4 regions of the Dickeya parazeae Ech586 genome follow, and region 2 is predicted to be linked to each of the others. Evidence: predicted binding sites of a transcription regulator. Region 2 holds the regulator's gene; each other region holds the start of a gene.

Region 1 (6,085 bases), 2.2 Mb from region 2:
TTGTCGTGGGAGCGTTGCTGATTGTGCTGGAGGGGTTTTTGGCTTCTCCGCAAAAAAAGCAGGCGGAAGGTAAATAACGCATGACGGAATTCGTGACGAACGGCAGCGGAGTGCTGGTGCATTTTACGCTGATGCTGGAAGACGGTTCCGTGGCGGAAGCCACCCGTGAGAGCGGCAAACCGGCGATGTTTCGGCTGGGGGACGGTAGCCTGTCGGCGGCGCTGGAAGCTCAATTGCTGGGTTTGCAGGTCGGCGATAAGCGTACGTTCAGTCTGCCGCCAGAGTCTGCCTTTGGCCCGTTGAATCCCGATTTGATCCAATTCTTCCTGCGTCGTGATTTTGTGCAGACCGGGGTGCCCGAAGTGGGCACCATCATGCTGTTCAGCGGTATGGCTGGTAATGATATGCCAGGCATTATCCGTGAGGTGGCTGACGAGTCGGTGACGGTGGATTTCAACCACCCGTTGGCCGGGCATACCATCACGTTTGACGTAGAAGTACTGGAGGTTCATCCCCCCTCTGACGGAGGCAACGCATGAAAATCCTGCTGGCTAATCCCCGTGGATTCTGCGCTGGTGTCGATCGCGCTATCAGTATTGTCGAGCGGGCGCTGGAAGTGTACGGCGCGCCGATTTACGTCCGTCATGAAGTGGTACATAACCGCTATGTGGTGGACGGGCTGCGCGATCGCGGTGCCGTCTTTATCGAGCAAATCGAAGACGTGCCGGATGGCGCGATTCTGATCTTTTCCGCACACGGCGTATCGCAGGCGGTGAGAGCGGAAGCCAAAAGCCGTGAATTGACCGTCTTTGATGCGACCTGTCCGCTGGTGACGAAAGTGCATATGGAGGTGGCGCGTGCCAGCCGTAAGGGGACGGAAGCTATCCTGATAGGCCACGCCGGGCATCCGGAAGTGGAAGGCACCATGGGCCAGTACAACAACCCGGCTGGGGGCATGTACCTGGTGGAAGGGCCGGAGGATGTCTGGTCGCTGCAGGTAAAGGATGAAACCAATCTCTGTTTCATGACCCAGACGACCTTGTCGGTGGATGATACCTCGGCGGTCATCGATGCGCTGCGGGCGCGTTTCCCGCAGATTATCGGGCCGCGCAAAGATGATATCTGTTACGCCACCACCAACCGTCAGGAAGCCGTGCGTAACCTGGCGGCGCAGGCAAATGTGGTACTGGTGGTCGGCTCGAAAAACTCTTCTAACTCCAATCGTCTGGCCGAGCTGTCACAGCGTGTCGGTAAACCGTCTTACCTGATTGATTCTGCCGATGATATTCAGGAAGAGTGGCTGAAGGGAGTGGCTTGTGTGGGGGTAACGGCCGGGGCTTCTGCGCCGGACGTGCTGGTTCAGCAAGTGATTAAACGTTTGCAAAGCATGGGGGGCGAAGTGGCCATGGAGATGGAAGGTCGCGCAGAGAACATCGTGTTTGAAGTGCCGAAAGAATTGCGTATGGACGTTCGTGAAGTGGAGTAAGTCCTTCGCCTCATCGTTAAAAATGATGCCAGACGATGAAAATCGCCTGGCATTTTTTTGGGAGAACGCACATGAACCGAATCCCCATTATTCTGGATACTGACCCAGGCATTGATGATGCCGTTGCCATCGCGGCGGCGTTGTTTTCCCCTGAACTGGATCTGAAGCTCATTACCACAGTAGCAGGCAATGTGGATGTGGAAAAAACCACGCGCAATGTGCTGCAACTGCTGCATTTTTGGGACGCAGTCGTGCCGGTGGCGCAAGGGGCGGCGACACCGTTGGTACGTCCATTGCGTGACGCTGCCTATGTCCATGGCGAGTCTGGCATGGAAGGCTATGACTTTGTGGCGCATGAACGTACCGTGCTGGAAGCGCCTGCCGTTCAGGCCATGTATGACTGCCTTAACCGTAGCCCTGAGCCTGTCACGCTTGTGACCATCGGGCCACTGACCAATATCGCCTTACTGCTGACGCTTTACCCGCAGTGCAAAAAACAGATTAAACGTCTGGTGATGATGGGGGGATCGTCAGGGCGTGGCAATTTCACGCCGAATGCGGAATTTAATATGGCGATCGACCCGGAGGCGGCGGCGCGTGTCTTCGACAGCGGTATCGATATCGTGATGTGTGGGCTGGATGTGACCAATGAGGCGGTGCTGACGCCGGATTATCTGGCCACATTACCGGGCCTTAACCGCACCGGTGCCATGTTGCATGCACTGTTCAGCCATTATCGCAGCGGCAGTATGGCGACTGGTTTGCGTATGCACGACCTGTGCGCTATTGCTTATCTGGTGAAACCCACATTGTTTACCCTGCAACACTGTTTTGTCGCGGTGGAAACGCAGGGAGAATATACCGCCGGTGCCACGGTAGTGGATCTCCAGCATCGGTTGCATCGCCCAGCTAATGCGCAGGTGGCATTAGCGTTGGATGCCGCGGGATTTCGCGCATGGGTGGCGCAGGTGTTGGCTTTAGCACCTTAATGTTTTGGTTAAGCCATGCCTTCCTGCAGGGGCAGGGTATTGTGGCCATAAACAATAGCTTTTACTGATATCCCCGCGGGTTTGTCATAAATTTCTAATTATGGGGGTTTTCGGCTGGCAGCGCCTGGCTGGGCTGGTTAACCTGAGAACCTTTTCTCACTCATCAACAAATAAAGAGTACGAATATGCGTGATGCACAAATCCGCGTCGCCATCGCAGGAGCGGGTGGTCGCATGGGGCGGCAGTTGATTCAGGCTGCATTGCAGATGGAAGGCGTAGTCCTGGGTGCGGCGCTGGAACGCGAAGGTTCATCTTTGCTGGGTAGTGACGCGGGAGAGTTGGCCGGGGCAGGGAAAGCGGATGTTACCGTACAAAGCAGCCTTGAGGCAGTGGTGAACGATTTTGATGTGTTTATCGATTTTACCCGTCCAGAAGGCACGCTTAAGCATTTGGCGTTTTGTCGCCAGCACGGTAAAGGGATGGTTATCGGTACTACCGGTTTTGACGACGCCGGTAAAGCAGCGATTCAGCAGGCTGCCGCCGACATTGGTATTGTGTTTGCCGCTAACTTTAGCGTTGGCGTGAATGTGTTGCTCAAGCTGCTGGAAAAAGCGGCCAAAGTCATGGGTGACTACACGGACATTGAGATTATTGAAGCGCACCACCGCCATAAAGTGGACGCCCCATCAGGCACGGCATTGGCGATGGGGGAAGCGATTGCCGGGGCGTTGGGTCGTGACCTGAAAGAGTGTGCGGTTTATGCACGTGAAGGGTATACCGGTGAGCGTGAGCCAAAAAGCATCGGTTTTGCCACCATTCGGGCTGGAGATATCGTGGGAGAGCATACGGCGATGTTTGCAGACATCGGCGAACGCATCGAGATAACGCACAAGGCTTCCAGTCGGATGACATTCGCAAATGGCGCAGTCAGGTCTGCATTGTGGGTAAGCTCTCGTAATCATGGTCTTTTTGACATGAGGGATGTGCTGGGGCTTGATGATTTGTAAGGTGTGGCTCCCTGATTTTTTCTTAATGTATTGATTTTAATGGCGCTAAAAATAGCGCCATTGTTTTATGTGATAAATGATGGTTTGGTTTGTATATTGGTCTATATTTGATATTTTTCATGGTTATCTATCTTTTTATCTGTCGTGTGTCGACCATTTCTGATTCAGGATACCGGTTTTGGCGTGATTTTAATCATTCTTTCATTCATCGATGCTGGCAACCGTTTACTTTTCGCAGTTGATGTATGTTTTTGCCGATATGGCGATGTATTACCTTCTGAAGCCATGAAATAGTGAAAAAAAATCCGGTTTGGCTAGACAACGGTCAGGTGCATCATTAAAATGCGCGCAATTTGCCAAAAATTTGCCTTACAGGTGGCTTTTGCATTGATTTAGTCCATCAAATCTGAATTAATATGCAAATAACATGATTTTTTATTCCTTGGAGGGTGTTTTGATTAAGTCAGCGCTATTGGTTCTGGAAGACGGAACCCAATTCCACGGTCGGGCCATTGGGGCAGAGGGAACGGCAGTGGGGGAAGTCGTTTTCAATACGTCAATGACCGGTTATCAAGAAATCCTCACTGATCCTTCCTATTCCCGCCAGATTGTCACTCTTACTTATCCCCATATCGGAAATGTCGGCACCAACAAAGCCGATGAAGAATCTCCCGCCGTTCATGCTCAGGGCTTGGTTATCCGTGATTTACCGCTGATTGCCAGCAACTACCGCAGCGAAGAAAGCCTGTCTGATTACCTCAAGCGCAACAATATTGTGGCAATTGCGGATATCGATACCCGCAAATTAACGCGTTTGCTGCGTGAAAAAGGCGCGCAGAATGGTTGCATCATCGCAGGTGACGCACCGGATGCGGCGCTGGCGCTGGAAAAGGCTAAAGCGTTCCCCGGCCTGAAAGGGATGGATCTGGCGAAAGAAGTGACCACCCGCTCCAGCTATAGCTGGTTACAGGGAAGCTGGACGCTGGAAGGCGAACTGCCAGCAGCAAAAACCGAGGGTGAACTGCCGTATCACGTGGTGGCGTATGACTACGGTGTGAAGCGTAATATCCTGCGTATGTTGGTGGATCGCGGCTGCCGCCTGACGGTGGTACCGGCGCAAACCTCGGCCGAGGATGTGCTGAAACTCAATCCGGACGGTATTTTCCTCTCTAATGGCCCTGGCGATCCGGAACCGTGCGATTACGCCATCAAGGCGATTAAAGCCTTTCTGGAAACCGATATTCCGGTATTCGGCATTTGTCTGGGCCACCAGTTGCTGGCGCTGGCCAGTGGCGCGAAAACCGTCAAGATGAAGTTCGGTCACCACGGCGGCAACCACCCGGTGAAAGATCTGGACGGCAACCGTGTGATGATCACCGCGCAAAACCACGGCTTTGCGGTAGACGAAACGTCGCTGCCTGCCACACTGCGTGCAACACACAAATCGCTGTTTGATGGTTCGCTGCAGGGCATTCATCGCACCGATAAAGCGGCATTCAGTTTTCAGGGTCACCCTGAAGCCAGCCCCGGCCCACATGACGCCGCGCCGCTGTTTGATCACTTCATCGAGCTGATTGAGTCTTATCGTAACACCAAATAATCAGAATCCGTTTAGTCACGCTGCGATAAAAGAACAGGGCGAAAGTGCCAGCGCGGCGGTGAGTAAACGGGTTCGCAGGAGCGAAAAATGCCAAAACGTACAGACATAAAAAGTATCCTGATTCTCGGTGCCGGTCCGATCGTGATCGGTCAGGCGTGCGAGTTTGACTACTCCGGCGCTCAGGCGTGTAAGGCGCTGCGTGAAGAAGGTTACCGCGTGATTCTGGTGAACTCCAACCCGGCCACTATCATGACCGACCCGGAGATGGCCGATGCCACCTATATTGAACCGATCCATTGGGAAGTGGTGCGCAAAATCATCGAAAAAGAACGTCCGGATGCCGTGTTGCCGACAATGGGCGGCCAGACGGCGCTGAACTGCGCGCTGGAACTGGAACGTCAGGGAGTGTTGGCAGAGTTCGGCGTGACCATGATTGGCGCGACCGCTGATGCCATCGATAAGGCGGAAGATCGTCGCCGTTTCGATATCGCGATGAAAAAAATCGGCCTCGAAACCGCACGTTCCGGCATCGCCCACAATATGGATGAAGCGCTGGCGGTAGCGGCGGATGTGGGGTATCCCTGTATTATTCGCCCGTCTTTCACCATGGGTGGCACGGGCGGCGGTATTGCTTACAACCGTGAAGAGTTTGAAGAAATTTGTACCCGTGGTCTGGATTTGTCACCGACCAAGGAACTGCTGATCGACGAATCGTTGATCGGCTGGAAAGAGTATGAAATGGAAGTGGTGCGGGATAAAAACGATAACTGCATCATCGTCTGCTCTATTGAAAACCTTGATGCGATGGGGATCCACACCGGTGACTCTATCACTGTCGCACCGGCACAAACCCTGACCGACAAGGAATACCAAATCATGCGTAACGCCTCGATGGCGGTACTGCGTGAAATCGGGGTAGAAACCGGCGGCTCCAACGTGCAGTTTGCGGTCAACCCGAAAACCGGGCGTCTGATCGTTATCGAAATGAACCCGCGCGTATCCC
Region 2 (6,085 bases):
ATAAGGGTACGGTCATAGTCCGCGCCGAAATTGTGCCAGTCTTCCATGACCAGATAAGGCTCGCTGCGCTGGGCGATATGCTGCACTGAGGGTAAACACCCATTAGGGAAGATGTATTTGTCTATCCAGGCATCGACCTTGAGGCTGGTTTCGTTTGCGCCGATGGTATGCAACAGGAACAAACCGGTGGATTTGAGGTTTTTTCTGACCACCCTGAAGTAAGTATCGTAATTTTTCGGACCGACATGTTCGAACATGCCGACGGAAACGATACGGTCAAACTGCCGATTCAGATCGCGATAGTCCTGTAGCAGAATGGTGACATCCAGATCCTGACAACGTTGTTGCGCCAATGCCTGTTGCTCGCGGGAGATGGTCACACCGGTTACGCTAACACCGTAATGGCGGGCGGCAAATTCGGCCAGACCACCCCAGCCGCAGCCGATATCCAGCAGTGTCATTCCCCGGCGTAACTGCAATTTTTCGCAAATGAGGCGCAGCTTATCTTGTTGTGCCTGCTCCAGGGTTTCGGCTTGTTTCCAGTAACCACAGGAGTACTGCATGTACGGGTCTAGCATCAGGCTAAAAAGATCATTACCGAGGTCGTAATGCTCCTTACCTACAATCCATGCCCGCCGACGCGATTGCAGATTGGTCAGGCGAGCCATCAGTATCCGTAGCGTATCCTGCCAACGCTGGGGCAGTTGCTTCTCCAGCCCGGCGCGTATCGCTCGATGGAAAAACATGTCTAGCCGTTCACATTCCCACCAGCCATCCATGTAACTTTCGCCCAGACCCAGTGACCCGTCACGCAATATGCGCTTGAACAGTTCAGGGTTTTTGACCTGAATATCAAACGGTCGCGAACCGTTAATGGCGATATTCGCGGCCGACAGCATTTCATTAACCAGTTGGAACCAGGGTTGACTGGGGGTACCCAGATCCTCCACGTAAGATGAACTCATAACTTCTCCCTACCTTGCCAGATACATGCGTTATACGGGATAAACCAGACAAATATCGCGATGGAGGGTATTCGATGTACCCATTCCACACGTCATCGTCTATCCCTGAGAGCCTCAGAGGAAAATAAGAGACAAGCCGACACGAAAGGCGTCTACCCCGGCCGTGACAAACGGTGTAACAGTCATTAGTGGGGTAGAAAAAGTAAGGCGATGCGTATTGCTAAAAGCATCGTCTGATCATGGTTATTGTCGTCAATGACAGTGACAAGTGTATGACTGCTTTAACCCGGCGACAAGATTCATCGGGCTAAAGCAGCACATTGCGTTCTATATTAGGGTGCCAGGGAGACACGCTTTAGCGCTCTACGGCGCGGTATAACGGCGGTTGATTCGCCAGCGTGCGATAACGAAATCGTCTGGCTATTAACGGCGATAATCGAGATACGGGCCGTCAGCAACGGAACGGCGCTCGATCAGCGTCGGGTGGACTTCGATGGTTTGCGCTTCCTCGCGTTTGCTGGTGATGCGGTCAAGCAGCATGGAGAACGCCGCCTGTCCCAGCCGTTCCTTAGGCTGATGAATGGTCGTGAGCGCCGGCGTAAAATAGCGGGAGTGGCGTACATTGTCGTAACCGATCACCGAAATATCCTGCGGTACACGCAGGCCCAGTTCATCCGCCGCACAAATCGCTCCCATAGCCATAATATCGCCGCCGCAGAATACCGCGGTCGGTCGCTGCTTTTGCGCCAGAATCTGATGCATGGCTTTGTAGCCGGATTCGGGTTCAAAGTCACCCTGAACCACCCATTCGTCACGCAGGGGGATATCCGCTTCTTTCAGCGCTTTCAGAAAGCCCAAATAACGCCCGCTGCCGGTATTGCGCCCCTGAGAACCGGGGATGGCACCGATATCACGATGCCCGCGCTCAATCAGATAGCGACCGGCCATATACCCACCGGCAAACGCATTATCAATAATGGTATCGGTGAAATCGCTGTGGGCTTCGCCCCAATCCATGACGACCATCGGAATATGGCGATAATCCGCCAGCATTGACAGCAGTTCAGGCGGGTACTCGGCACACATCACCAGCAGGCCATCCACGCGTTTTTGCGCCAGCATGGACAGGTAAGCACGCTGTTTATCCTGATTATTGTGAGAGTTACACAGAATCAACGTGTAACCTCTGGCGTAGCAACTGTTTTCCACCGCTTCGATAATTTCGGCGAAATAGGGTGCTTCGCTGGAGGTCGCCAGCAGCCCGATAGATTTGGTGTGGTTGACTTTCAGGCTTCGGGCCACCGCACTGGGTGAATAATGCAATTCATCAATCGCTGCGCGTACCGCAGCCTTGGTCTCTTCGGCGACGAAACGTGTTTTATTAATCACGTGTGATACGGTTGTGGTTGAAACGCCTGCGCGTTTTGCCACATCTTTAATCGTTGCCATCTAAAGTGACTCCTGAACTCATCTGTTACAGTCGTGGGTCTGTTACAGCAGTAAATATGTTGTTAATCGTTTGCCTGCGTGAATTTTGCTCCTGCTGGACAACAAGGCAACATTTCAGTAGGAGACATGCCGAGGTGTGTAGCTTGAAGGGAGGGCTGACGCTTCGACCAACGCAGTGTACACGGTAAACTGCGGATTTTGGCCGATTTAGAGCAAAAGGGGAAGAGGCAATTCGTGTTATCTCTGTGACGCAGAAATCGGTTTTTTGACTTCAGTCGGGTAATAATAGACCTATACTTTATGTGCTTGCCCATCCGCCGGGATACGGTGTTGATTCAGACATAACGGGATGATGGCGATCATCAGTCATATACAGGAGAATACGATGGATACAAATTTGAAAATGTCGCTGTGTAGTACGTTGGTCGCACTCGTGGTGATCATTGTTTTTAGTTTCACTGCGGTATTGAACTGATAGCAGATCGCCAGTGGTGTAAAAAGAAAACAGAAAAGGGGCTAGTGCCCCTTTTCTCGTTATTCATTAAGCCATTTAGCCGATTGTTATTGACGAATATCCGTTAGCGAATGGTCTTCGGTGTCACCACGCGGCGAGCGCCGACATAATGATCCTGCCAGTAATCTTCACTCAATTTACTGATTTTGATGTCAGAACCCGAGCGCGGTGACTGGATAAAACGACCATTGCCCAGGTAGACGCCAACGTGGTCGGCAGCACCGCGGTTGGTGATACGGAAGAACACCAGGTCACCGCTTTCCAGTTCGCTTTTCTTGATGGGCGCCGCGTCACGCAGGTGGAACATCTCATTGGCTGTGCGCGGAATCGAGATTTTTACCACATCTTTATAGGCGTAATACACCAGCCCGCTGCAATCAAAACCTGAATAAGGCGTTGCGCCGCCCCAATGGTACGGTTTACCGATTTGGCTCATCAGCTTGTTCATGGCAGTCAATTTGGCGTGCTGATAGCGTTTTTGGTGAGCAGCACTGATGGTCAGCGCCGCTTTATCGTGTTTGCCTTTCTTGCTTTTACCATGTGAAGACGTGGCGGCTACCTCATCTTCTTCATCGACCGCCGCTTTACCTTTTTTATGCGCGTTTTTCGCGACCACGAGTTCATGCGCTTTGTGGCTGGTTTTAGCCTGCGCCGGTGTTTCTTTCTTTGCTGCGTCTTTTTTCGTGGTTTTCGCTAATGCAGCCTTAGTGGTATGCGTGCTTTTCTCTGGCTGCGATTTTGTATGGGAGGAATGGGCTGCCGCCGCCACCGACTTTTTGTCCGCAGACTTTTTGTCATTGTGCGACTTCGCGTTTTTATCGTGACTGGCTACGGTTTTGGCTGGCGTAGGCTTTGCGTGTTTTTCCGGTTTTTTGCCGTGGGTCGGCTCCGTGCCTTTTTTGTTAGCATTTTTGGCAACTTTGTTCTTTTTGGATTCATCAAGCGCTTTATTCGCCGTTTCTACACCAGATTTGCGTGGTGGCACTGCCCCGCCGTGCGGATTAGCCAGCGCCAGACCAGAAAATAGATTACTGAAAAATAATAAAAAGAGCGTAATAAATAACCGCATGATAGTTCTGACCGAATGTTGTCCTCAATCGTTCAATCTTTACAGTATTCCCGAAAATGACCTGATAAAAAAGCGGGAGATAGAATAATCCTACTACAAAATAGTGAGAAAACGTTAACAACGGTGTTTGCTGCTTAATTATCCGGCGATTTGGCGTCGCTTTGTACCGTTAGCGCGTCACCCGGATAAAACCCTATAAAAGATAGCGTTTTTTTGTGGCCGTCGCTATCGTTAGAATACAAAACAAAAGAAGCGGTATGCCACGGTTTGCCGCGAGTCATATGAGCGGCTCTTAAGGGCTGCTCATCACGCGCTTGAGGAAGCAATAGAATGACGACAACGACACTTGAAAAAATTCAGCGCCAGATTGCTGAAAACCCGATTCTGCTGTACATGAAAGGCTCTCCCAAACTGCCGAGCTGCGGTTTTTCTGCTCAGGCGGTACAGGCGTTGTCGGCGTGTGGCGAACGTTTTGCCTATGTAGATATTTTGCAGAACCCGGATATCCGCGCCGAATTGCCGAAATATGCCAATTGGCCGACATTCCCGCAGCTGTGGGTGGATGGTGAATTGGTTGGCGGTTGTGACATCGTCATTGAGATGTATCAGCGTGGCGAACTGCAACAGTTGATTAAAGAGACAGCTGACAAATACCGTTCCCAGCAGGAAGACCAGCAGTAATCTTCCTTATCGTCAGGCAGCATTGCGCTGCCTGACGGCCTGTTTATCGTTGTTTTACGCCAGCATAGGTTGGCGTGTGAGCAGTAGTTGTACCGCCTTATCCTTCGTCGACAGCCAGTGGCGCGTCTTCGGTATCGCCGACAGCGCCAGCCAACGGCCAGCCCCCCATCCGTTTCCACCGATTGACCAGTTCACAAAACAGCTGTGCTGTGCGCTCGGTATCGTACAGCGCCGAGTGTGCCTGGCTGGCATCGAAAGGGATTTCCGCGGCAATACAGGCTTTAGCCAACACGGTTTGCCCCAGCACCAGCCCGCTGAGTGCGGCGGTGTCAAAGGTGGCAAACGGGTGGAATGGGTTGCGTTTCAAGCCGCAACGTTCAGCCGCCGCCATCAGAAAGCTGTGATCGAAGGTTGCGTTATGCGCCACGATGATCGCACGATTACAATTCTGGTCCTTGATACCTTTGCGAACGGCTTTAAAAATGTCATGTAGGGCGTCATATTCACTCACCGCGCCGCGCAGAGGATTGCTCGGGTCGATACCGTTAAACGCCAGTGCTTCGGGACGCAGAATTGCGCCTTCGAACGGTTCGATATGAAAATGCAAGGTGTCGTCCGGCTGTAACCAACCGCTTTCATCCATTTTCAGCGTTACCGCTGCAATTTCCAGCAGCGCATCGGTTTTCGCGTTGAACCCGGCGGTCTCAACGTCAATCACCACAGGGTAAAACCCACGAAAACGCGCGTTCAGAGCGTTCAGGTTATTTTTCTCAGCCATTCGTTTCTTATTTCTTCAGCAACATGCAGTGCGCATTATGGCAAATTGTGTCGGGGGATGCAGCAGCCAGACAGAGTGCCGTCCCCCGGAAAAGGCAGGTGCCGTCGGCACCTGAACAGGCAAGGATAGAATCAGTTACCCAGTCCTTGACCGGCTTGTGAACGTTCAATCAGTTCTATCTTGTAGCCATCCGGGTCTTCAACGAAGGCGATCACGGTGGTACCGCCTTTGACCGGGCCTGCTTCACGGGTCACTTTGCCGCCGACCTGACGAATACGCTCACATGCGCCGGCGACATCATCCACACCCAGCGCGATATGACCAAAGGCGGTACCCATCTCATAGCTGTCTACACCCCAGTTGTAGGTCAGCTCGATCACCGCGCCGTCGCTTTCCTCGGTGTAGCCGACAAATGCCAGAGAATACTTATATTCCGGATTGTCGCTGGTGCGCAGCAGACGCATACCCAGTACCTTGGTATAAAAATCGATAGCGCGTTGCAGGTCGCCAACACGTAGCATGGTGTGAAGTAAACGCATAATGACCCCTATTCTGATCCGTGGGTTAGCCGTCTGGGCGATATCGGTAGTATTCCGTTATCGTCTGAAACAATAGGGCCAGAGTATAGC
Region 3 (6,085 bases), 1.6 Mb from region 2:
CCCGTATCAACCCCAACCTGATGCCAGGCTCGCAGCACGGCGTCAGCAACCGCTTCATTGAAGCTCCGTCTGGCGTGCTCTACGGTAAATCTGGCAAAGATGGAGAAATCGGCATTTTGCGGCAGCTCTTTGTCGCACACAGTGTCGTACCAGATTTGACCGGCTTTTTCCCAGGAATAACCTCCCAGTGCCATCGCTGCGAGGTAGAAAGCCCGACTGGGGATCCCTGAATTCAGGTGCACACCACCGTTATCTTCACGGGTGTTAACGAAATCACGCATATGGGCGGGTTGTGGGTCGGTACCTAGCAGCAGGTCGTCATAAGCGGTGCCGGGGCGGGACAGCGAGCGCAGCCCTTTTCCGTCAATGCCTTCGGCCAGCAGCCCTTCGCCAATAATCCAGTCCGCCTGCTGTACTTTCTGGTTGCGGTAGTATTGTTTGACCATCGAGCCAAACACGTCGGCGAGCGATTCGTTGAGTGCACCGGACTGGCGGAAGTACAGTAAATTGCATTCGCTTTCTACCACGCCGTGCGACAGTTCGTGGGCGATGACATCCAGTGCGATAGTGAACCGATTGAAAATCTTACCGTCGCCGTCGCCAAATACCATCTGTTGTCCGTTCCAGAAGGCATTTTGGTAATCCTTACCGTAGTGAACGCTGCCAGTCAGTGATAACCCTTTATTATCCAGTGAGTTGCGACCAAAGATTTTCCAGAAAAAGTCGTAGGTGATGCCCAGATAATTGTAGGCTTCGTCAGCCGCGACATCACCGTTTCCTGGTTGACCCTCGGCCCTAATCCGCTTGCCCGGTAATGTCTGTTGATGCTCGGCATCGTAGATGTCGCGCTGTACCTGACCAGCGGGGCGCTCCTCATGCTCATCAGGATGGACGACCGGAGCCACCATCAGGGATTGCACGTGCATCAGCGTGTGTTGCGCGCAACGACGCTCTTCATCTGATCCATTATTAATGATGCGATGCAGAATGTAGGGCGGAATGATGCTACGGGCGGATTGCATACTTCATCTCCTTATGCCTGACAGTATGGTGCAACATATGATTTACACTGATCTACCACAATTACGACACGATAAGTATAGCCTAATCACTGAATATTTTTCGGCTGACGTTTTGCACGTGGTTTAGTAGATTCTTTTTTGATTTCAGTTACCTGGCTCTCAACCCAGCCATCCTGTAACCGGGTTTTTAGTTTATCGCCCTTGGTGACCTGAACCGTTTGCTTCATGACCTTGCCATCTGAAGTGGTGGTGACACTGTAGCCACGGGCCAGCGTCGCCAGCGGGCTGACGGCTTCGAGATGAGAGCAGGCTTCGCCAAATTGTTGTTTATACTGGCTAAGTTGCTTTTCTAACGCATGGTGCATGCGGTAGCGTAGCTGCTGTATCTGCTGTTGCGCGCGATGCAACCGTGATTGCGGCTGGTGTTGCTGCAAACGTTGGGCGAGGCGTTCCTGACGACGTGTTTGTTGGCGTAGTTGCAATTGAATCGCGTCATCCAGACGTTGACGTAGCCGAATCAGTTGGGTTTGCTGGCGGGCCAGACGGAGTTGTGGATGCTGCTGATGTAACCGATGTTGTAATCGGACGAATTGCTGCTGGCGCTGTGCCAGATAATAATCCATCGCCATTTCCAGCCGTTGGCGCTGGGCACGAATTTGTCGCAGCAGTTCCAACTGGTTGCGGCTAACCAGTTCAGCGGCTGCCGAAGGCGTTGGCGCTCGCAGGTCCGCCACAAAGTCAGCGATGGTCACATCGGTTTCGTGGCCGACTGCGCTGACAATCGGGATACGGCTGGCGAAAATGGCCCGAGCCACCCGCTCGTCGTTGAAACTCCACAAATCTTCCAGTGAGCCGCCGCCACGACCGACAATCAGCACATCACACTCTTCGCGCAGGTTAGCCAGCTCAATAGCCCGCACAATCTGACCTGGTGCATCCACACCTTGTACCGCTGTCGGGTAGATAACGACCGGTAGTGACGGGTCACGGCGCTGCAGAATGTGCAAAATGTCGTGCAACGCCGCACCGCTGGCGGAGGTAATCACGCCGACCTGACGGGCGGGTTTGGGAAGTAACTGTTTGTAGTGTTGGTCAAATAACCCTTCAGCAGACAAACGCTGTTTTAGCTGCTCGAACTGTTGTTGCAGTAACCCATCGCCTGCCGGATGCATGCTTTCTGCCAGCAACTGGTAGTCGCCACGCGGCTCATACAGCGTGATGGTGGCGCGAATCAGCACCTGTTGTCCGTTTTGCGGCCGAAAGGTCACCCGACGATTGCTGGTGCGGAACATGGCGCATCGCACCTGAGCGCGCTCATCTTTGAGCGTGAAATACCAATGCCCCGAGGAAGGCTGAGAAAAGTTGGAAATTTCGCCGGAGAGCCAAACCTGGCCCATTTCACCTTCCAGCAACTGTTTTACTGTCTGATTAAGGCGGCTGACGGTAAATATGGCGGATGACGGCAATGAAGACATTGTGACCCGGATCAAATAGTAAAACAGAGAGTTAATCTATCAATACTACCGGTCAATGGGCCGTTCGCAAGCGTTTTTATAAAAAAATGCTGGAGGCAATCGATTTCGGCCTGTATAATGCCGCGGCAATATTTTATCTATTTCCCATCCTCAATCCCGGTGAGATATTGCCATGCTACGAATCGCTAAAGAAGCACTGACCTTCGATGATGTTCTCCTCGTTCCTGCCCATTCCACCGTTCTGCCCAACACGGCCGATCTGAGTACGCAACTGACTCAACGTATCCGTTTGAACATTCCTATGCTGTCTGCCGCGATGGACACCGTGACCGAATCCGGTCTGGCGATTGCGCTGGCACAGGAAGGCGGCCTTGGTTTCATTCATAAGAATATGTCCATTGAGCGTCAGGCGGAAGAAGTTAGCCGCGTGAAACGCCATGAAAGCGGCGTGGTGGTTGACCCGCAGACGGTAACGCCGGAAACGACGCTGCGTGAAGTGAAAGCGCTCACCGAACGTAACGGTTTCGCCGGTTATCCGGTGGTAACGACCGGTAACGAACTGGTTGGCATCATCACTGGTCGTGACGTTCGCTTCGTTACCGATCTGGACCGTCCGGTGAGTGCGGTAATGACCCCGAAAGAACGTCTGGTGACGGTCAAAGAAGGTGAAGCGCGCGACGTGGTGCTGCAAAAAATGCACGAGCGCCGTATCGAAAAAGCGCTGGTGGTGGATGCGCAGTTCCGTCTGGTTGGGATGATCACAGTAAAAGATTTCCAGAAAGCGGAACGTAAACCGAACGCGTGTAAAGATGAGCACGGCCGTCTGCGCGTTGGTGCGGCAGTCGGTGCGGGTGCTGGCAACGAAGAGCGTATTGATGCGTTGGTTGCCGCTGGCGTGGACGTCTTGCTGATTGACTCCTCGCACGGTCATTCTGAAGGGGTGTTGCAGCGTATTCGTGAAACCCGTGCCAAATACCCGGATTTGCAAATTATCGGTGGGAACGTCGCGACCGGTGCCGGTGCGCGTGCGCTGGCCGACGCTGGTGTCAGTGCCGTGAAAGTCGGGATTGGCCCCGGTTCTATTTGTACTACCCGTATCGTAACCGGTGTGGGCGTACCGCAGATTACGGCGATTGCCGACGCGGTCGACGCACTGGAAGGCACCGGCATTCCGGTCATTGCCGATGGTGGTATCCGTTTCTCTGGCGATATCGCCAAAGCGATCGCAGCGGGTGCCGCCTGCGTGATGGTTGGTTCCATGCTGGCGGGTACGGAAGAATCGCCGGGTGAAATCGAACTGTATCAGGGCCGTGCATTCAAATCTTACCGTGGCATGGGCTCGCTGGGTGCGATGTCTAAAGGCTCGTCCGACCGTTATTTCCAGTCTGACAATGCGGCTGACAAGCTGGTACCGGAAGGTATCGAAGGTCGCGTGGCTTATAAAGGCCGCCTGAAAGAGATCGTGCATCAACAGATGGGCGGTTTGCGCTCCTGCATGGGTCTGACCGGTTGTGCGACCATTGATGCGCTGCGTACCAAAGCTGAATTCGTGCGTATCAGCGGTGCCGGTATTCAGGAAAGCCATGTCCACGATGTGACCATTACCAAAGAGTCGCCGAACTATCGCATGGGCTAAGCGCTTACCGGCTGATTTACTGTTACGAACCCGGTAGACTTACCGGGTTCAATTTTTCTTTCGCTCCGTAGTGGAATACGCCTCTCATGACAGAAAACATTCATCAACATCGCATTCTTATTCTGGATTTCGGCTCGCAATACACGCAACTGGTGGCACGTCGCGTACGTGAACTGGGCGTATACTGCGAACTGTGGGCATGGGATGTCACCGAAGCGCAAATTCGCGAGTTCAACCCGAATGGCATCATCCTTTCCGGCGGCCCGGAAAGTACCACCGAGTTTAATAGCCCGCGTGCGCCGGAGTATGTTTTCCAGGCCGGTGTACCGGTACTGGGCGTCTGTTATGGCATGCAGACCATGGCGATGCAGTTGGGCGGCAAAGTCGAAGGCTCCAGCGAGCGTGAGTTTGGCTATGCTCAGGTTGAAGTCAAATCCAACAGTGCGTTGGTCCGCGACATTCAGGATGCCGTCAGCGACAGCGGTGCACCATTGTTAGACGTATGGATGAGCCACGGCGATAAAGTGACCGCTATTCCGGCGGATTTCGTTACTGTTGCCAGCACCGATACCTGCCCGTATGCCATCATGGCGAACGAAGAAAAACGCTTCTATGGCGTACAGTTCCACCCGGAAGTAACCCACACTCGTCAAGGTCAGCGTATGCTGGAGCGGTTTGTCCGTGATATTTGCCAGTGTGAAGCGCTGTGGACACCGGCCAAAATCATCGACGACGCCGTTGAGCGTATTCGTCAGCAGGTTGGTGGAGACAAGGTGATTCTTGGCCTGTCCGGTGGGGTCGACTCGTCGGTGACAGCGTTGCTGCTGCATCGTGCGATTGGTGATCGCCTGACCTGTGTGTTTGTGGACAACGGTCTGTTGCGTCTGAATGAAGCCGAGCAGGTGATGGAGATGTTTGGTGACGAGTTCGGCCTGAACATCGTACATGTTCAGGCGGAAAACCGTTTCCTGTCGGCGCTGGCGGGCATTGATGACCCGGAAGCCAAGCGTAAAACCATCGGTCGTGTCTTCGTTGACGTGTTCGATGAAGAAGCCGGTAAGCTGACCGATGTGAAATGGCTGGCGCAAGGCACCATCTATCCGGATGTGATCGAATCCGCGGCTTCTGCTACCGGTAAGGCGCATGTGATTAAATCGCATCACAACGTGGGCGGTTTGCCGGATGATATGGCGCTGGGTCTGGTTGAGCCGCTCAAAGAGCTGTTCAAAGACGAGGTGCGCAAGATTGGTCTGGAACTGGGCCTGCCGTATAACATGCTGTACCGTCATCCGTTCCCGGGTCCGGGTCTTGGCGTGCGTGTACTGGGCGAAGTGAAGAAAGAGTACTGCGACCTGCTGCGTCGCGCCGATGCCATCTTCATCGAAGAACTGCACAAGGCGGAACTGTATGACAAAGTCAGCCAGGCGTTCACGGTGTTCCTGCCGGTACGCTCCGTCGGCGTGATGGGCGACGGTCGTAAATATGACTGGGTTGTTTCGCTGCGCGCAGTCGAAACTATCGACTTCATGACCGCGCACTGGGCGCACCTGCCGTATGAATTCCTCGGCCGCGTTTCCAACCGTATCATCAACGAAGTCGACGGTATCTCCCGCGTGGTGTACGACGTTTCTGGTAAGCCGCCAGCAACGATTGAGTGGGAATGATCCCTGTCTCTCAAAAACGACTACCAACTGCCAAAAATTCGCCATAACGGTTTGATGCTTAATTAAATGGGTTATGGTGACTATCGGTAGTAACGGCCAGCAGGAGCTGCTGGCCGTTACGTTATTTAGCGCCGCCATCCTTTAGCACCACGATTATTCATCGCCTCAATCAGCAGATGCCCCTCCCGCCGATGAGAAGGTGCCTGTGACCAGTTGACCGTCATCAAACCGGAGCAACTGATCGGCCAGATGAAAGTAACGGTCATCATGGGTGATCACAATCACCAG
Region 4 (6,085 bases), 1.2 Mb from region 2:
CGGCAAAGGCACAACCTGCTGCACGCTGGAGTCCATTCTGAGCGCTGCCGGGTTACGTGTTGGTGTTTACAGTTCGCCACATTTGCTGCGTTACACCGAGCGCGTGCGCATTCAGGGCCAGGAATTAGCAGAATCACTGCATGCTGAAGCCTTTGCGGCTGTCGAAGCGGGTCGCGGCGGTACGTCGCTGACCTATTTTGAATTCGGTACGCTGGCGGCATTGTGGTTGTTTAAACAGGCACAACTGGATGTGGTGATACTGGAGGTGGGTCTGGGTGGTCGCCTGGATGCCACTAACATTGTGGATGCCGATGTGGCGGTGGTAACCAGCATCGCGCTCGATCATACCGACTGGCTGGGCAACGACCGTGACAGCATCGGTCGGGAAAAAGCAGGGATCTTCCGTGGCAACCGACCGGCAGTGGTGGGCGAGCCGGACATGCCAGTATCCATCGCCGCCGTTGCGCAGGAAAAAGGCGCCCTGCTGTTTCGCCGGGGTGCAGATTGGCAGTTTTCATTGCAGGATGGCGGCTGGCGTTGGCAGAGCGGCGACGTGTGCTATGAGGCGCTGCCCATCCCCTCCGTGCCGTTGGCCAATGCAGCCACCGCGCTGGCAGCGCTGCAGGTTTCTGACATTGCACTGAGTGTCAATGTGATTCGCCAGGGATTGCGTCAGGCGCAGCTGCCGGGCCGTTTCCAGATTGTGAGCGAAAAACCGTTGTTGATTCTGGATGTCGCGCATAATCCTCATGCAGCCGCTTATCTGGCTGCCCGGCTGGCTGATTTGCCGCGTACCGGTCAGGTACGGGCGGTGGTCGGTATGCTGGCCGATAAAGATATTCCTGGTACGTTGGCGCATCTTAAGCCGCAGGTCGATGTCTGGTACTGCGCGCCGCTGGAAGGCCCGCGCGGTGCCAGTGCCGATCAATTGGCTGAGCATCTGGCGCTCTGTACCCGGTATTCGGATGTGGCGACAGCCTGGCGTCAGGCGATGCAGGACGCTGGAGAAAATGATGTGGTGATTGTTTGTGGTTCTTTCCATACTGTCGCGCATGTGATGGAAGCGTTGGACGGGAGCGGAATGCATGGCGAGTAAGTTTCAGAATCGCCTGGTGGGAACCGTTGTGCTGGTGGCGCTGGGTGTCATCGTGCTGCCTGGGCTGTTGGATGGCAAAAAAAAGCATTACGAAGACGAGTTTGCCGCCATCCCGCTGGTTCCCAAGCCGGGCGATACGCTGGAGGCGGAGTCGATGCCGCCTGTCAATCAGTCGTTGCCTGCCCAGCCGCCTGAAGGCGCTGAAGCTGCAATGCAAAACAAAAATAACGCTGATGCCGAAACGGTACCTGAACCGACTCCGGCACCCGCTGTACCGGAACGTCGTGGGGCATCGCCGTCGTCTGCCCATCCGGCGACGCCTGTCGCCCCGCTGGTGACAGAACCGCGTCAGCCAGTGCTGCAACTGGCTCCACCCGCGATGAAAGCGCAGCCAGCGAAACCGGAACCGAAAAAGCCGGAAACGAAAGCGGATACCCGGCCTAAGCCCGACGTGAAAACAGCAGAAAGCAAAACGGCAGAAAGCAAAACGGCTGATAACAAGTCATCTGACAGCAAGCCGAGCGAAAAACCGGTAGCGGAAGCAAGAACCGACACCCGAGCAACAGAAAACCGATCCACAGAAAACAAGCCGACGGACGCTAAAGCGGCATCGCAGGAGCAGGCTCCGGCAGGTCAGGCTTTTGTGGTGCAGTTAGGTGCATTGAAGAACGCTGACAAGGTCAATGAGATTGTCGCGAAGTTGCGCTTGTCGGGATATCGCGCCTATACCGTGCCATCGGCACCGGTAGCCGGGCAGATTACCCGTATCTATGTCGGGCCGGATGCATCGAAGCAGAAACTGCAGTCAGCATTGGGAGACTTGCAGCAACTGAGCGGGTTGAGCGGACAGGTTCGGTCGTACAGCGCGCGCTGAGTCGGCCGACCGTCAGTCAGTACATTGAGGGGTGGGGGAGCGTAGCGACCTTGCCCCTTGTGTTTTGTGGGACGAAGCAAGACGGCGGGTAGCGAACAACAGGCGCTATTTGTCTGGCGGCAGACGGTTTTTTTAATTTCTTCGCCTATCGAAAAAATCGGCAGGAAATACGCTACGCAAACGTTTTCTTTTTCTGTTAGAATGCGCCGCGAACAGGATGAGCGGCGCTATGATTGTCATCGTTCATTATTAGGATAGTTCATGGTTTGGGTTGATTACGTCATTATCGGTATTGTCGGATTCTCGGCTCTGGTCAGTCTCATCCGGGGGTTTGTACGTGAAGCGCTGTCGCTGGTGACCTGGGGGGCGGCGTTCTTTATCGCCAGCCACTACTATGCCTATCTCGCGGTCTATTTCACGCGGTTTACTGATGAGCTGGTGCGCAACGGTATCGCTATTGCCATTCTGTTTATTGCGACGTTGATTGTGGGTGCTATCGTCAATTATGTGATCGGTTCGTTGGTTGAACGCACCGGATTATCGGGCACTGATCGGGTACTGGGCATTTGTTTTGGTGCCTTGCGTGGTGTGTTGATAGTCTCTGCGTTACTGTTTTTTCTCGATACCTTCACCGGTTTTTCACAGAGTGCTGACTGGAAGCAGTCCCATCTGATCCCGCAATTCAGTTATATCATCAGGTGGTTTTTTGACTACCTGCAAAGCACGTCGAGTTTCTTGCCGCGGCACATCTAGCCGCGGTAGCGCTGATGAGGAAAAGACCACATGTGCGGTATTGTCGGTATCGCCGGTTTTACACCGGTCAACCAGTCGATTTATGACGCGTTAACGGTGTTACAGCACCGTGGGCAGGATGCCGCAGGCATCGTCACCATTAATGAAACCAATTGCTTTCGCCTGCGAAAAGCAAACGGTTTGGTGAAGGATGTGTTTGAAGCCCGGCACATGCAACGGTTGCAGGGCAACATGGGGATCGGCCACGTGCGCTATCCCACCGCGGGCAGCTCCAGCGCCTCAGAGGCCCAGCCTTTCTATGTCAACTCCCCGTTCGGCATTACGCTGGCTCACAACGGCAACCTGACCAACGCCCATGAACTGCGTCAAAAGCTGTTTGAAGAAGGCCGTCGTCATGTCAATACCACGTCGGACTCCGAAATTCTGCTGAACGTCTTTGCCAAAGAGCTGGACCGTTTTCAGCACTATCCGCTGGAAGCGGATAACATTTTTGCGGCGGTGGCAGCCGTGCATCAGCAGATTCGTGGTGCTTACGCCTGCATTGGCATGATTATCGGCCACGGCATGGTGGCTTTCCGCGATCCAAACGGTATTCGTCCGCTGGTGATCGGCAAGCGTGAACTGGAAGATGGGCGTAACGAGTATATCGTGGCGTCGGAGAGTGTCGCGCTGGATACGCTGGGCTTTGAATTTCTGCGTGATGTGGCACCGGGCGAGGCGGTATACATTACCGAAAACGGTCAGCTGTTTACCCGCCAGTGTGCGGAAAATCCGAAAAGCCACCCGTGCCTGTTCGAGTATGTCTATTTCGCACGTCCTGACTCCTTCATCGACAAAATTTCAGTCTACAGCGCGCGTGTGCGGATGGGGCAGAAGCTGGGTGAGAAAATTGCCCGCCAGTGGGAAGAACTGGATATCGATGTTGTGATTCCGATTCCAGAGACCTCCTGCGATATCGCGCTGGAAATCGCTCGTATCATCAATAAACCATACCGTCAGGGGTTTGTGAAAAACCGCTATGTCGGCCGTACTTTTATCATGCCGGGTCAGCAAACCCGCATTAAATCCGTGCGCCGTAAGCTGAACGCTAACCGGGCAGAATTCCGCGGTAAAAACGTCCTGCTGGTGGATGACTCTATCGTGCGCGGCACCACGTCTCAGCAGATTGTGGAGATGGCGCGTGAAGCGGGCGCCCGCCGGGTTTATCTGGCTTCTGCGGCACCGGAAATCCGCTTCCCGAATGTGTATGGCATTGATATGCCAAGCGTTAACGAGCTGATTGCCCACGGCCGTGAAGTGGAAGAAATTCGTAAGATTATTGGTGCCGATGCCCTGATTTTCCAGGACCTGACCGATTTGATCGAGGCGGTGCGGGAAGATAATCCGGAAATCGTCCAGTTCGAATGTTCAGTGTTCAACGGTGTGTATGTCACCAAAGATGTGAATCAGGATTATCTCGACTATCTGGAAGCGTTGCGCAATGACGATGCCAAAGCGATGCGTAGCCAGAATGAAGTCGAAGACCTGGAACTGCACAACGAAGGTTAAGTATCGTCAGCTATCGACCGATAACGATACAGGGAGCGCAAGCTCCCTTTTTTGTCGCTGTTATTCTTGCCAATCTGTAGGTGATGCGGCAAAGTCAGCGCACAAGTTGTGAGTACCGCTGCGGCGGTGGCCCGTGAGGTGAAAATGAAACGACTGATTGTCGGTATTTCTGGCGCCAGCGGCGTGATATATGGGGTGCGGTTGTTGCAGGTGCTGCAACCGGTAAGCGGGGTTGAAACCCATTTGGTGATGAGCCCGGCAGCCCGGCAAACGCTGGCGCTGGAAACCGATCTGACCGTGCGCGATGTGCAGTCGCTGGCTGACGTCGTGCATGATTCCCGTGATATTGCCGCCAGCATTTCATCCGGTTCGTTTAAAACCGCAGGGATGGTGATTCTGCCGTGTTCTATCAAAACTTTGTCGGGTATTACGCACAGCTATACCGATAGTTTGCTGACTCGTGCGGCAGACGTGGTGCTGAAAGAGCGCCGCCCGCTGGTGTTGTGTGTGCGGGAAACGCCGCTTCACATCGGCCATTTGCGGTTGATGAATGCCGCCGCAGAAATGGGGGCGGTCATCATGCCGCCGGTGCCTGCGTTTTACCATCGCCCACAAACTGTGCAAGATATCGTCGATCAGACCGTTAATCGGGTACTTGATCAATTTGATATCGAATTGCCGCAAGAGCTCTTTACACGCTGGCAGGGCGCGTAAGCCTCCCATGTGATATCCCTTCACGGCGCTATTACCGCGTCAGGCTGCCTGATGATAGTGTCATGAACTGCACTATTTTGATGCATATTATTTTTATGGTGCACATCGATGCACCATGGTTGTGCGCATCATGCGGGGCCGTGTTGCGCCATCCCCTCCCTCTGTCGCTGATACCGGGATAATTTATTGATTATATTGATGTGATTGTCATGGTCACGGGATCTGACTTTATGCAGAGTGGCATGTTTTTTATGGCATAAAATTTGCTATATTTTGCCAAACAGCACATAAATTAATGCACACAGCAAACGTATTCATCACAACGGTTTTGCGTTCGCAGTCAACATCACTTAGGCATAGACAATCATAAAATAAGGGTAATGCAATGAAAAAAATGTTGAAACTTTTGCCCCTTGCACTGGTATTCGCGGCAGGCAGTGCGTTCGCCGAGGTTCCGAAAAATATCAAGATTGGTACCGACCCGACGTATGCGCCGTTCGAATCCAAAGATGCCAGTGGCCAACTGGTTGGGTTTGATATCGACCTGGCAAAAGATTTGTGCCAACGCATTAAGGCCAATTGCACCTTCGTTGAGAGTGATTTCGACGCGTTGATCCCATCACTGAAAGCGAAAAAGATCGATGCCATCATCTCCTCCCTCTCTATCACTGAAAAACGTCAGCAGGAAATTGCGTTTACCGACAAACTGTACGCCGCGAATGCTCGCCTGATCGCGAAAAAAGGCTCGCCGATTGTGCCGGCATTGGACGCACTGAAGGGCAAACGTGTCGGCGTATTGCAGGCATCCACGCAGGAGGCTTACGCCAACCAGTACTGGCAGCCGAAAGGGGTGGATGTGGTGGCCTACCAGAACCAGGATCTGATCTATGCCGACCTGACCTCCGGGCGCATCGACGCGGCCTTCCAGGATGAAGTGGCAGGCAGCGAAGGTTTCCTCAAGCAGGCTGCAGGTAAAGATTATGCGTTTGCCGGCCCGGCGGTGAAAGACGACAAGCTGTTCGGCGTTGGTACCGGTATGGGGCTGCGTAAAGATGAAACCGATCTGAAAGTGGCGCTGGACAAAGCATTTGCTGATATGC

The links. The regulator PurR, encoded in region 2, represses purine synthesis genes. The targets are predictions, from matches to a motif close to CANGCAAACGTTTGCNTG.
Region 1: the regulator PurR is predicted to act here: its motif matches at 3,697-3,714, upstream of carA (glutamine-hydrolyzing carbamoyl-phosphate synthase small subunit).
Region 3: the regulator PurR is predicted to act here: its motif matches at 2,590-2,607, upstream of guaB (IMP dehydrogenase).
Region 4: the regulator PurR is predicted to act here: its motif matches at 2,144-2,161, upstream of cvpA (colicin V production protein).

What each region holds. Positions count from the first base shown of each region.
Region 1 is NC_013592.1:4,093,004-4,099,088, reverse strand. Features, by position in the region: gene lspA (signal peptidase II) at 1-77, shown strand, start outside; gene fkpB (FKBP-type peptidyl-prolyl cis-trans isomerase) at 81-539, shown strand; gene ispH (4-hydroxy-3-methylbut-2-enyl diphosphate reductase) at 536-1,486, shown strand; gene rihC (ribonucleoside hydrolase RihC) at 1,558-2,475, shown strand; gene dapB (4-hydroxy-tetrahydrodipicolinate reductase) at 2,661-3,482, shown strand; gene carA (glutamine-hydrolyzing carbamoyl-phosphate synthase small subunit) at 3,937-5,082, shown strand; gene carB (carbamoyl-phosphate synthase large subunit) at 5,170-6,085, shown strand, end outside.
Region 2 is NC_013592.1:1,888,314-1,894,398, forward strand. Features, by position in the region: gene cfa (cyclopropane fatty acyl phospholipid synthase) at 1-965, opposite strand, end outside; gene purR (HTH-type transcriptional repressor PurR) at 1,389-2,414, opposite strand; gene cydH (cytochrome bd-I oxidase subunit CydH) at 2,800-2,889, shown strand; gene DD586_RS08300 (C40 family peptidase) at 2,993-3,997, opposite strand; gene DD586_RS08305 (Grx4 family monothiol glutaredoxin) at 4,328-4,678, shown strand; gene rnt (ribonuclease T) at 4,776-5,456, opposite strand; gene gloA (lactoylglutathione lyase) at 5,588-5,995, opposite strand.
Region 3 is NC_013592.1:3,467,093-3,473,177, reverse strand. Features, by position in the region: gene DD586_RS15070 (M4 family metallopeptidase) at 1-1,022, opposite strand, end outside; gene xseA (exodeoxyribonuclease VII large subunit) at 1,109-2,497, opposite strand; gene guaB (IMP dehydrogenase) at 2,670-4,133, shown strand; gene guaA (glutamine-hydrolyzing GMP synthase) at 4,220-5,797, shown strand; gene DD586_RS15050 (cyclic peptide export ABC transporter) at 5,963-6,085, opposite strand, start outside.
Region 4 is NC_013592.1:3,120,383-3,126,467, reverse strand. Features, by position in the region: gene folC (bifunctional tetrahydrofolate synthase/dihydrofolate synthase) at 1-1,096, shown strand, start outside; gene dedD (cell division protein DedD) at 1,086-1,970, shown strand; gene cvpA (colicin V production protein) at 2,232-2,723, shown strand; gene purF (amidophosphoribosyltransferase) at 2,754-4,271, shown strand; gene DD586_RS13650 (UbiX family flavin prenyltransferase) at 4,416-4,985, shown strand; gene DD586_RS13645 (lysine/arginine/ornithine ABC transporter substrate-binding protein) at 5,371-6,085, shown strand, end outside.